Regions from separate parts of the Komagataeibacter saccharivorans genome, predicted to be linked through region 2. Evidence: predicted binding sites of a transcription regulator. Region 2 holds the regulator's gene; the other holds the start of a gene.
What was found. The regulator LexA, encoded in region 2, represses DNA repair genes until DNA is damaged. The targets are predictions, from matches to a motif close to TGTTCTANNTANGTTC.
Positions count from the first base shown of each region.

Region 1: the regulator LexA is predicted to act here: its motif matches at 1,879-1,894, upstream of KSAC_RS13635 (ImuA family protein).

Region 1 covers NZ_CP036404.1:2,963,986-2,968,404, forward strand. The annotation lists gene KSAC_RS13630 (Y-family DNA polymerase) at 1-1,155, opposite strand, end outside; gene KSAC_RS13635 (ImuA family protein) at 1,070-1,834, opposite strand; partial or broken gene KSAC_RS17565 (P-type conjugative transfer ATPase TrbB) at 2,076-2,208, opposite strand; gene KSAC_RS13645 (HU family DNA-binding protein) at 2,422-2,658, shown strand; gene KSAC_RS13650 (ABC-three component system protein) at 2,655-3,758, shown strand; gene KSAC_RS13655 (ABC-three component system middle component 2) at 3,755-4,243, shown strand; gene KSAC_RS13660 (hypothetical protein) at 4,243-4,419, shown strand, end outside.
Region 2 covers NZ_CP036404.1:800,153-804,571, forward strand. The annotation lists gene KSAC_RS03470 (alpha/beta fold hydrolase) at 1-175, shown strand, start outside; gene bioD (dethiobiotin synthase) at 172-1,578, shown strand; gene lexA (transcriptional repressor LexA) at 1,572-2,252, opposite strand; gene KSAC_RS03485 (molybdopterin molybdotransferase MoeA) at 2,371-3,576, opposite strand; gene rpmG (50S ribosomal protein L33) at 3,735-3,902, shown strand; gene KSAC_RS03495 (FtsB family cell division protein) at 3,994-4,323, opposite strand; gene eno (phosphopyruvate hydratase) at 4,401-4,419, opposite strand, start outside.

The DNA.
Region 1 (4,419 bases), 940 kb from region 2:
ATCGCTTTCCACCGGGGCAAAACGATACAGCGCCTGCATGCCGACACGGTTAGCCAGCGTGTCGATCAGGTCGGACACATCGGCTTCTTCCTCGGCGATGAGGGAGGAGACCGTCTGCCGTCGGTCCATGGGTTCTGCTAGGGACGCGATCAGCACCATGCGCTCGATGCCGAACCCCGGATCGATGGTCTCGATTTTCTCGCACAGCAGCCGCGTCAGGCGCTGCACGTCGCGTACCGGCATGGCCGTTGCTATGCGGATCGCCTCGGTGCGGCTGTCCACCCGATGCAGCAGCAGATCGAGGCGGCGCACACCCTGCCCACGTTTGTCCAGCCCCTGACAGAGCAGCGGCACCAGTTTGCCAATATAACGGGCGATGGTCTCGGCAGCGCCAATGGGTTCGGCAAAATTGCGGCTGACCTCGACTGGATCAACCGGGCGGACTGGCACGATGGCTTCTCCGATGCGCCCGAACGCCTGATCCAGCCTGCGGGCGATGTCGGGGCCAAACCGCAAGGCCAGCGGCGCACGGGGCATGGCGGCCAGCGGTCCGATGCGCGACACACCCAGTGTGGCCAGACCTTCGATAATGGTGGGTGGCAGGCGCAGCGCCTCAAGGGGAAGATCGGCCAATACAGAAGCGGTGTTACCCGGCGGCACGACGGCAATCGGTGCCCGGCCATAGCGGGCGATTGCGTGCGCAGCGCCCCAGGTGTCCGCCACCACGGCCTTTGCCCGGAACCCGGCTCCCGCCATGCGGTGGATCATATCCTTGAGCATGGGAAGTTCGCCACCATGCAGGTGATCTGTCCCGGTTGTGTCCAGAACCAGCCCGTCCGGCGCATCGACCGCTACAATGGGCGCGATCCGGTGCTGGAACCACAGGGCGAGTTTTTCCAGCCCTCGCCGGTCGCCCTCGGGATCGGCATCCATCAGCACCAGATCGGGATACAGTGCCTGAGCCTTGGCGACCGGCGTGCCGGGGCGGAGCCCCATCTTGCGGGCGGCCAGATCAACAGACAGCAGAACCCGGCGTCGTCCTTCCCGTCCGACAAGCGCCAGCGGCGTCTCAGGCGCGGGCGCGTCTGGCCCAAGTCGTTTCCTGATCCGGTCGGTCGGCCAGAGTGGCAGGTAAAGAGAGACGACCCTTGCCATCACAGGCCTCCACTTCAAAATCAGCACATTCGCCTGCGCGGGCGCGGATCAGTTCCAGCAGCCAGCGGGGACGGCCCACACCGGGCACCGGCAACGGTACGGAAGGCAGGACGGACACCCGCCAGCGGGTGACGGAAGCTGTGGGCTGGCCGAAATCCGCCGCATCCGTCTGCCGTCGCCAGCGGCGGATGGCGATGCCAAGCGAACCAGACGTCTCGGCGGCCAGTTGCAGACGGCGGGATGCGGTCATGGACAGGCGGGCGACCTCGGCGACAACGGCTCCGAGGCCGCCATGTCGCAGTCCTTCCTCGAAACTGGCCAGCACATCGACGTCCGAACTGGCCTCGACAAAAATGGTTCGCCGTGCCGACAGCCCGACCTGTTTCAGGGAGGGGGCGAACACATCCTGACGGGTGACGATCCAGAGCACCTTGCCGCGCGTGCGGGCCGCAATCCCGGCGCAGAAGTGGCCGGCCGCCGCACTGTGCAGGGCGTCATTGCCTCCGCCTGCCACTTCATGGAGGGCACCGAGCGCGAGACCGCCACCCGGCAGACGGGCGTCGATCTCGCGCACACCGAAAGGCAGCACCGTGCGACGCCGGTCGCTATGACCTTCGAGACGGCTGATCGCGGCCCGTAGCGTCTCCAGCCCAGGTTTTTTATGGCTTTCAGCGATCATGTCACGGCTCGACGTTCCTTGTGCAGGCAAATTTCCTGATTATATGTCCCCGTTTTGTTCCATTCATGCTACGCAAGTCAATGCAAATTCGCTCCGTATCCGGCATGCTGGTGTCCGATGTCGGATCAGTATCGTTGATGAAAGTGCGCTAAGGAATTGAATCCAGAACCTTCTCCCGCTTCGGGCAGCGACGGTTGTCCGTGTCCGCCATCCCGCCCGCAAGTCGGTCGATCCACAATCAGCCATCCGGATTGAGCATCACTTCGACAATCGACGGATTGTCGAGATGCCCGGCAATCGCTCGGACCGAGCGTGGTGCGCAGCATGCACTTGCCTCGGGTTACGGCTTCAGAACGGAAAGGAACGAGGGTCATCTAAACCCCGCGATTGGCCTCCCGAGGGAGGCGATGGCTCAGCGGGGTTGATTGGAAAGAGACATGAACACGGGAGCGCAACAAGTATCTGGGGATCGTAGGGCGCTGGGATAGAAGAACTTGCATAGGGGTATGTTGCCGTTTGGGCGGTGACGGGACGAAAGGGCGCTGCTAGGTTTTCTGGAATCGACCACCACACGGATCTGCGCCCGCATGAGCAAAGCCTTCATTGCCGCCGTTCTTCAGGACTCCCTCGACCGCACGGGCGTGGCCGCCACAAAGGCCGCCGATGACTTGGTTGGGGTCATCGTGAAGCAGGAGGGCGGGTTCACCCTACCGTCCTTCGGGAAGTTCACCATCCACAAGACCAAGGCCCGTAAGGCGCTCCTAAACACTGAAACGGATAAGCAGAGTTTAAAAGCGATTACAGCAGGAAAGCGAGCAGTTTGATTCCTGACACCGACCTCAAGAATATCGATCCCAAGATGCCGACTTGTGCTTCATCTGCTGCTCATGTTCACAGCGGCGTACCTATTCCCCCGGTTACCCGAGTCAAATTATTCAGCCCAGACGACTGGGAGGCGTTTGTCGAAGAGTGGGCAAATTCTCTCAAGGAAGAATATGTCAAGGTGCGGCGGTTGGGTGGATCGGGCGACTTAGGCGTGGACATTGTCGGTTTCGGCTCAGCAAAAGGTTTCGAAGGCGTTTGGGATAATTACCAATGCAAGAGATACGATCATCCGTTGAGGCCAAGCGATATCTGGGTTGAGATCGGTAAAATAATTTATTATTCGCACCAGGGAAAATATATACCTCCACGCCGCCATTATTTTGTTTCTTCGCAAGACATCGGAACTAGTCTCGAAAAGCTTTTAAACAAACCGACCGACCTGCAAGATCAGGCAGAAATAAATTGGGATAAGTATTGTAAAAAAGGGATTACGGCTACCTCTCCACTTCCATTGACCGGCATACTAAAGGAATATTTTGATTCCTTCGACTTTTCGATCTTCTCCTCTCGCTCACTTGTTGAGTTGATCGAAGCCCACAAAAAGACCGGCTTTCATGCCATTCGGTTTGGCGGAGGACTTCCGCAACGCCCCAATCCTGTGCGTCCACCAGAGAAGCATACATACAATGAAAGCCGATATATCCGGCAGCTTCTCGACGCTTATGGCGACCATATAGATGGTGGTATTACAAAAATTAAAAGCCCAGACGATCTGGATGCGCACGATATTCTTAAGCGAGACTACCTTCGTCAGCGTGAGAGATTCTATCACGCAGAATCCCTAAGAAATTTTGCCCGGGACACCGTCCCCGAAGGTACGTACGACGCTTTGCAAAACGAAATTTATCATGGGATCGTCGATGTCTGTGAAAGCGGCTATGACGATGGCTTCGAACGCATGAAGGCGACTGTTGCGCAAGCGTCAACAGTCGCTGCAACTTCAAATCCGTTGGTTTCGGCAGTCAAAACGCAGGATCGCCAAGGCATCTGTCACCAGCTTGCCAACGACGACCGCCTGACTTGGGTGCAAAAAAAATGAGCAGCCCGGTAACCCTGAACCCGTTTAACAGCGCACTTGAAACCGGTGTCCGTTCGCTCGCTATCCTTGTTGCCGCGTTTCCGGTCGCATTTGATCTGCAACGCCTTGTCGAGATGGACTACTTGGTTGTCCATTCTGGAGATGCAGACGGGCCTGAGAGCTTGCATGCGCCGCTACCGCTCCGAACTGGAGAACTTCTTATTCGAAGGAGCCTAATAGAAAAAGGCCTGATTCTGATGATAAGCCGAGGACTTGTAAGCCGCTTTCCGGCTGATGACGGCTTCAACTATATCGCAACGGAAACTGCAGGTCCGTTTGTCTCGTCACTTGCCGCAGATTATTCGCGTCAGCTTAGAGAAAGGGCCGAGTGGGTAGTGGAGCGATTCCAAGATGTTGGGACTGAAGAGATCCGGCGTATCACGCATCGCCTGTTCGAGCGGTGGTCAAGCCAGTTTCAACCCATTCAACAACTGGGACCTCGCTAATGGCTGACTGCTACCTTCAGCTTCGTAAAATCACGTTCAAAGGACCAAAGGCAGGTGTCAGCCTCGGTTTCACTTCCGGCGTAAATGTGGTCTGCGGTGCATCTGATACAGGGAAATCCTTCTTGGCCGAGTCAATCGATTTTATGCTCGGCGGTTCAAACCTACGTGAAATACCA
Region 2 (4,419 bases):
CATGGCCGGAACGCAGGATGCCATCGCCCCACCATCACTGACGCGGGCCTGCTTTTCCGGTAAGGCTGCACACCCCATCCAATGGCAGGAAGGCGGACATCTGCTACCCCTGACCCACACGGCCGACTGCGTGCGCGAAATTACGGCCCTGACCCAACGGATAACCGCACCATGACCCGCAAGGAAAGCATCGCCGCCCGTTTTGACGCGGCACGGGACTACGATCAGGCTGCGCGTGTCCAGCGTATTGCAGCAGGAGAACTTGCCCGACGCATTGCCCGATCCTGCGCTCATGCTACGCCGCTACGTATTCTGGAAATCGGTTGCGGCACCGGATTCCTGACGCGGGAACTGCTACGCCTGTTCCCTGATGCCCATATCACCGCCACGGACATCGCACCGGGCATGCTGGCGCGTCTGGCGGCACGAATTCCGGACAGGGAACGGCTGACACTGCACCGCATGGATGCGGAACAGCCCGACCTGACCGGCCCGTTCGACCTGATATGCTCAAGTCTGGCCATGCAGTGGTTTGAAAACCGGGCCCGGACGCTGGATCTGCTTGCATCGCTGCTTGCACCCGATGGCCAGATGGCTTTTGCCACCTTATGCGCAGGCAGCTTCCGGCAATGGCGGGACGCCTATGCACGGGCTGGCGTGACCTGCCCGGTTCCTTCCTATCCCCCCCTTGCCACCCTGCATGAGGAGTGGCCGCTTTCCGGCGCAGGGCTTTGGCAGGAAGCGGAAATAGTGGATAGCCCCGCATCACCACTGGAATTCGTGCGCGAACTGGCGGCCATCGGGGCCAGCCATACCGATCACCCACCGGCAACGGGTAGTCAGCTACGCCGCGTTCTGGCAGCAGCGCACAGCAATGATCCCTTCGCCGTTTCGTATCATGTCGCTTACGGACAGTTCCGACGTGCCCTGTGGCCAGGTGTATTCGTAACCGGTACGGATACGGATGTGGGCAAGACCGTTACCGCCGCCACACTGGTGCGGGCATGGGGTGCCGCCTACTGGAAGCCCCTGCAAAGCGGCACGGATGATGCCCCATCAGACAGTACGACCATACGTGCCCTGTCCGGTATCGACGCGGCGCGGCTGTATCCGCCTGCGGCCACGTTCGGTGCTTCCCTGTCCCCGGAAGATGCAGCACGGCAGGCCCATACCCGCATCAATCCGACCGACATAGGGTTGCCCCCCCATGACGCCGCCCGTGGACCGCTGGTGGTTGAAGGGGCAGGGGGCGTGTTCGTACCCATTGCCGAAAATTACCTGATGATCGACCTTATGGTCCGTCTTGCGCTGCCTGTGGTACTGGTGGCCCGCAGCCAGCTTGGCACGATCAATCACACACTGCTCAGTCTCGCAGCACTACGGACACGCGGAGTGCGCGTACTGGGCGTAATCCTGAACGGGCCACCCGAACCGATTGGCCGTAATGCCATCGAACGCCATGGGCAGGTGCGTATTCTGGCAGAACTGCCCCCAACCGATCCCATGGGGCCGGATGCCATAAGACAACTGGCCACCCATATACCATCGTGGACTGACGTGACGGGCAGTGTTCAGTAACGTCGCATAAGACCCGCAAGGGTACCCTGTATGCTGACACGACTGGCAGGCAGGGTCCGTGTCTCATAGCGGGTGTTGGCCGGGATCAACGCGATTTCATCGCCCTGATGCCGCACCCGTTTGAGGGTCACTTCCTCCCCATCGATCAGGGCCACGGCAATCTGACCGTCACTGGCCTGTGCCTGTGCGCGGATGATGACCGTATCGCCATCGAGTATTCCCGCGTCCTCCATCGAATCCCCGGTAACCTCCAGCGCGTAATGGTCGCTGGCCTTGCTCATAAGGCTGGCAGGCACAACGATATGGGTTGTACTGGCGTTGATGGCTTCGATCGGGTTACCTGCCGCGATCCGTCCGACAAAGGGCAGTTCAACCATGCCTGCGATGACTGCGGCAGATGGCACCGCCGGGCCGCCGGGTGCGGGCGGGTCGACCGGCTTACGGACCGGCGGCGGCTCGATATCCGGCAGGCGCAGGATTTCCAGCGCCCGGGCACGATGATGCCTGCGGTGGAGGAATCCCCGTTCCTCCAGCGCTGAAATCAGGCGGTGGATACCCGATTTGGAACGCAGGCCAAGCGCATCCTTCATTTCATCGAAGGAGGGCGAGAATCCCGTCCTACGCAAATGGCCGTCAATAAATAGCAAAAGCTCATGTTGTTTTTTCGTGAGCATGCCACATGTCCTTTTGCCGTGGGCGCGTTCCAAGGCGGGAAGAAGCTGGAACAAACCAAAAACCTGTTTCCATGTTCTATATTGGTTCCATCCGCCCCGTCAACTGCGATCCCGCCTGTTACAACCCCTGATCAATGCGGATGATCTCGCACATATCACCCGCCCGGGCAGGCGGTGCGTGCGGCGCGCGCAGCACCAGCGCCTGACTGTCGGCCAGTATATGCAGCATGGCTGAATCCTGAACGGGGAAAGGGGTGGCGATCTGCTGGCCCTGCCCATCATGTGTGAGGCTGCTGCGCAGGAAATCCATGCGCCAGTCATTTTCCGGCAGATCAACGCCCAGAACCGCACGCTGTGGCGGCTCAACCGCATTGTCCAGCCCGGCCATGCGCCGCAGGGCAGGCAGGACGAACACGACGGTACAGACGAACGCGGCCACCGGATTGCCCGGCAGGCCGATGAAAGGCAGGCGCCCCAGATGGCCGGACATGAGCGGGCGACCCGGCCGCATGGCAATTTTCCAGAAATCGGTTTTCAGCCCGACCTGTTCCAGCCCCCGACGCACCAGATCGTGACTGCCGACGCTGGCACCCCCGGTGGTTATGAGCATATCCACGCCATCCACCATCCGCTCAAGGGTCGCAAGGTCGCTCATATTATCCCGCAGCACGGGCAGCATGACCGGCTCGGCACCGGCCTGACGCAGCAGGGCGGCCAGCATGGGGGTGCTGGAATTGGCAATCTGGCCTGCCGCCAGCGTGCTGCCGGGCAGCAGCAGTTCATCCCCCGTGGCGGCAATGGCCACGCGGGGGCGGCGTGTGACCTCCACCCAGGGATGGTTTGCAGCCGCGGCAAGGCCGATATCACGTGCGGACAGCCTGCGCCCGGCGGGAATGACAACCTGCCCCTGCGCGAAATCCTGCCCCCTGCGCCGCACGAACGTCCCCGGCGCGATAACATGCCCGGTCGTGACGGCACGCCCATCCACCTGTGCATTTTCCTGTATCAGCACGGCATCCGTCCCGGCGGGCATGACGCTGCCGGTGAATATACGGACACACTGGCCCTGACCGATCGTGGTGGCTACGGGATGCCCGGCAGGCGCTTCGGCGACACATTCAAGCGTCGCCCCACCGGTGGAAAGATCAGCAGCGCGCACGGCATAGCCATCCATGGCGGATACATCGGCTGGCGGATTGGACAGGCGCGCGGCCAGCGGGGCAGCACTTACGCGTCCACACGCATCAGTCAGGGCCACGACCTCCGCCGGGAGGGGAAATACCCCCTGAAGAATCCGTTCACGCGCTTCGGAGACGCTCAACATCGTGCACTGCACTCCTTTTTTACCCGTCCGGGGCGAATTTAAACAGAAATATTGGTCTTAGAGCTTGACCTCAGCCTTGTGTATGCGCATTTTCCGCCAACTTGAACCACTGCTGCACCTGAATGTTCCAGCAGCGGCGGAGCAGTGCTGAGGATATCATGGCCAAGACCAACACGATTCAAATCAAGCTCGTTTCCACGGCGGACACCGGCTACTTCTACGTGACCAAGAAGAACGCCCGTGCCCAGACCGGCAAGATGGAAATGCGCAAATACGATCCCGTTGCGCGCAAGCACGTGGCCTTCCGCGAAGCGAAGATCAAATAATCTTCCGCTCCGGCGGAAACGAAAAAACCCCGGCGGAAACGACCGGGGTTTTTTCATGCCTGCATGTCCTGCATGTCATGTGCGGGCCATGTCAGTACAGGTGGTTATGTTCCCCGTAGGGCACGACAATTTCGTCCTGCCGGGCAAGGTTCTGCATGGTGCGCGCACGTTCATCCAGAAGATCGACATCCAGCGCGCCTTCCTTCAGCCCGCGCACGCGCCGCAGCCAGACTTCCTGTTCGGCCTTGGCATCGTGCTGGGCGGACCGGGCTTCATCAAGCAGATGCAACTGCGCGGCATAGCTGTGCAGGCCATGTTCGCCGCGCATGACGTTCCAGCCAAAATATGCCGTAAGCCCGATAAACAGGGCAGGGGGAATCGTGGCCCTGATTACACGCCTAACAATCTTGACCACCTGCATCTCGTTCCCCCGGTCAGCTTCAATATCGCATCACATCTCGTGTAACCGGACGGGCTTAACCCGTCCGGCGCACCATGTCACCCGTTCTTCAGGATC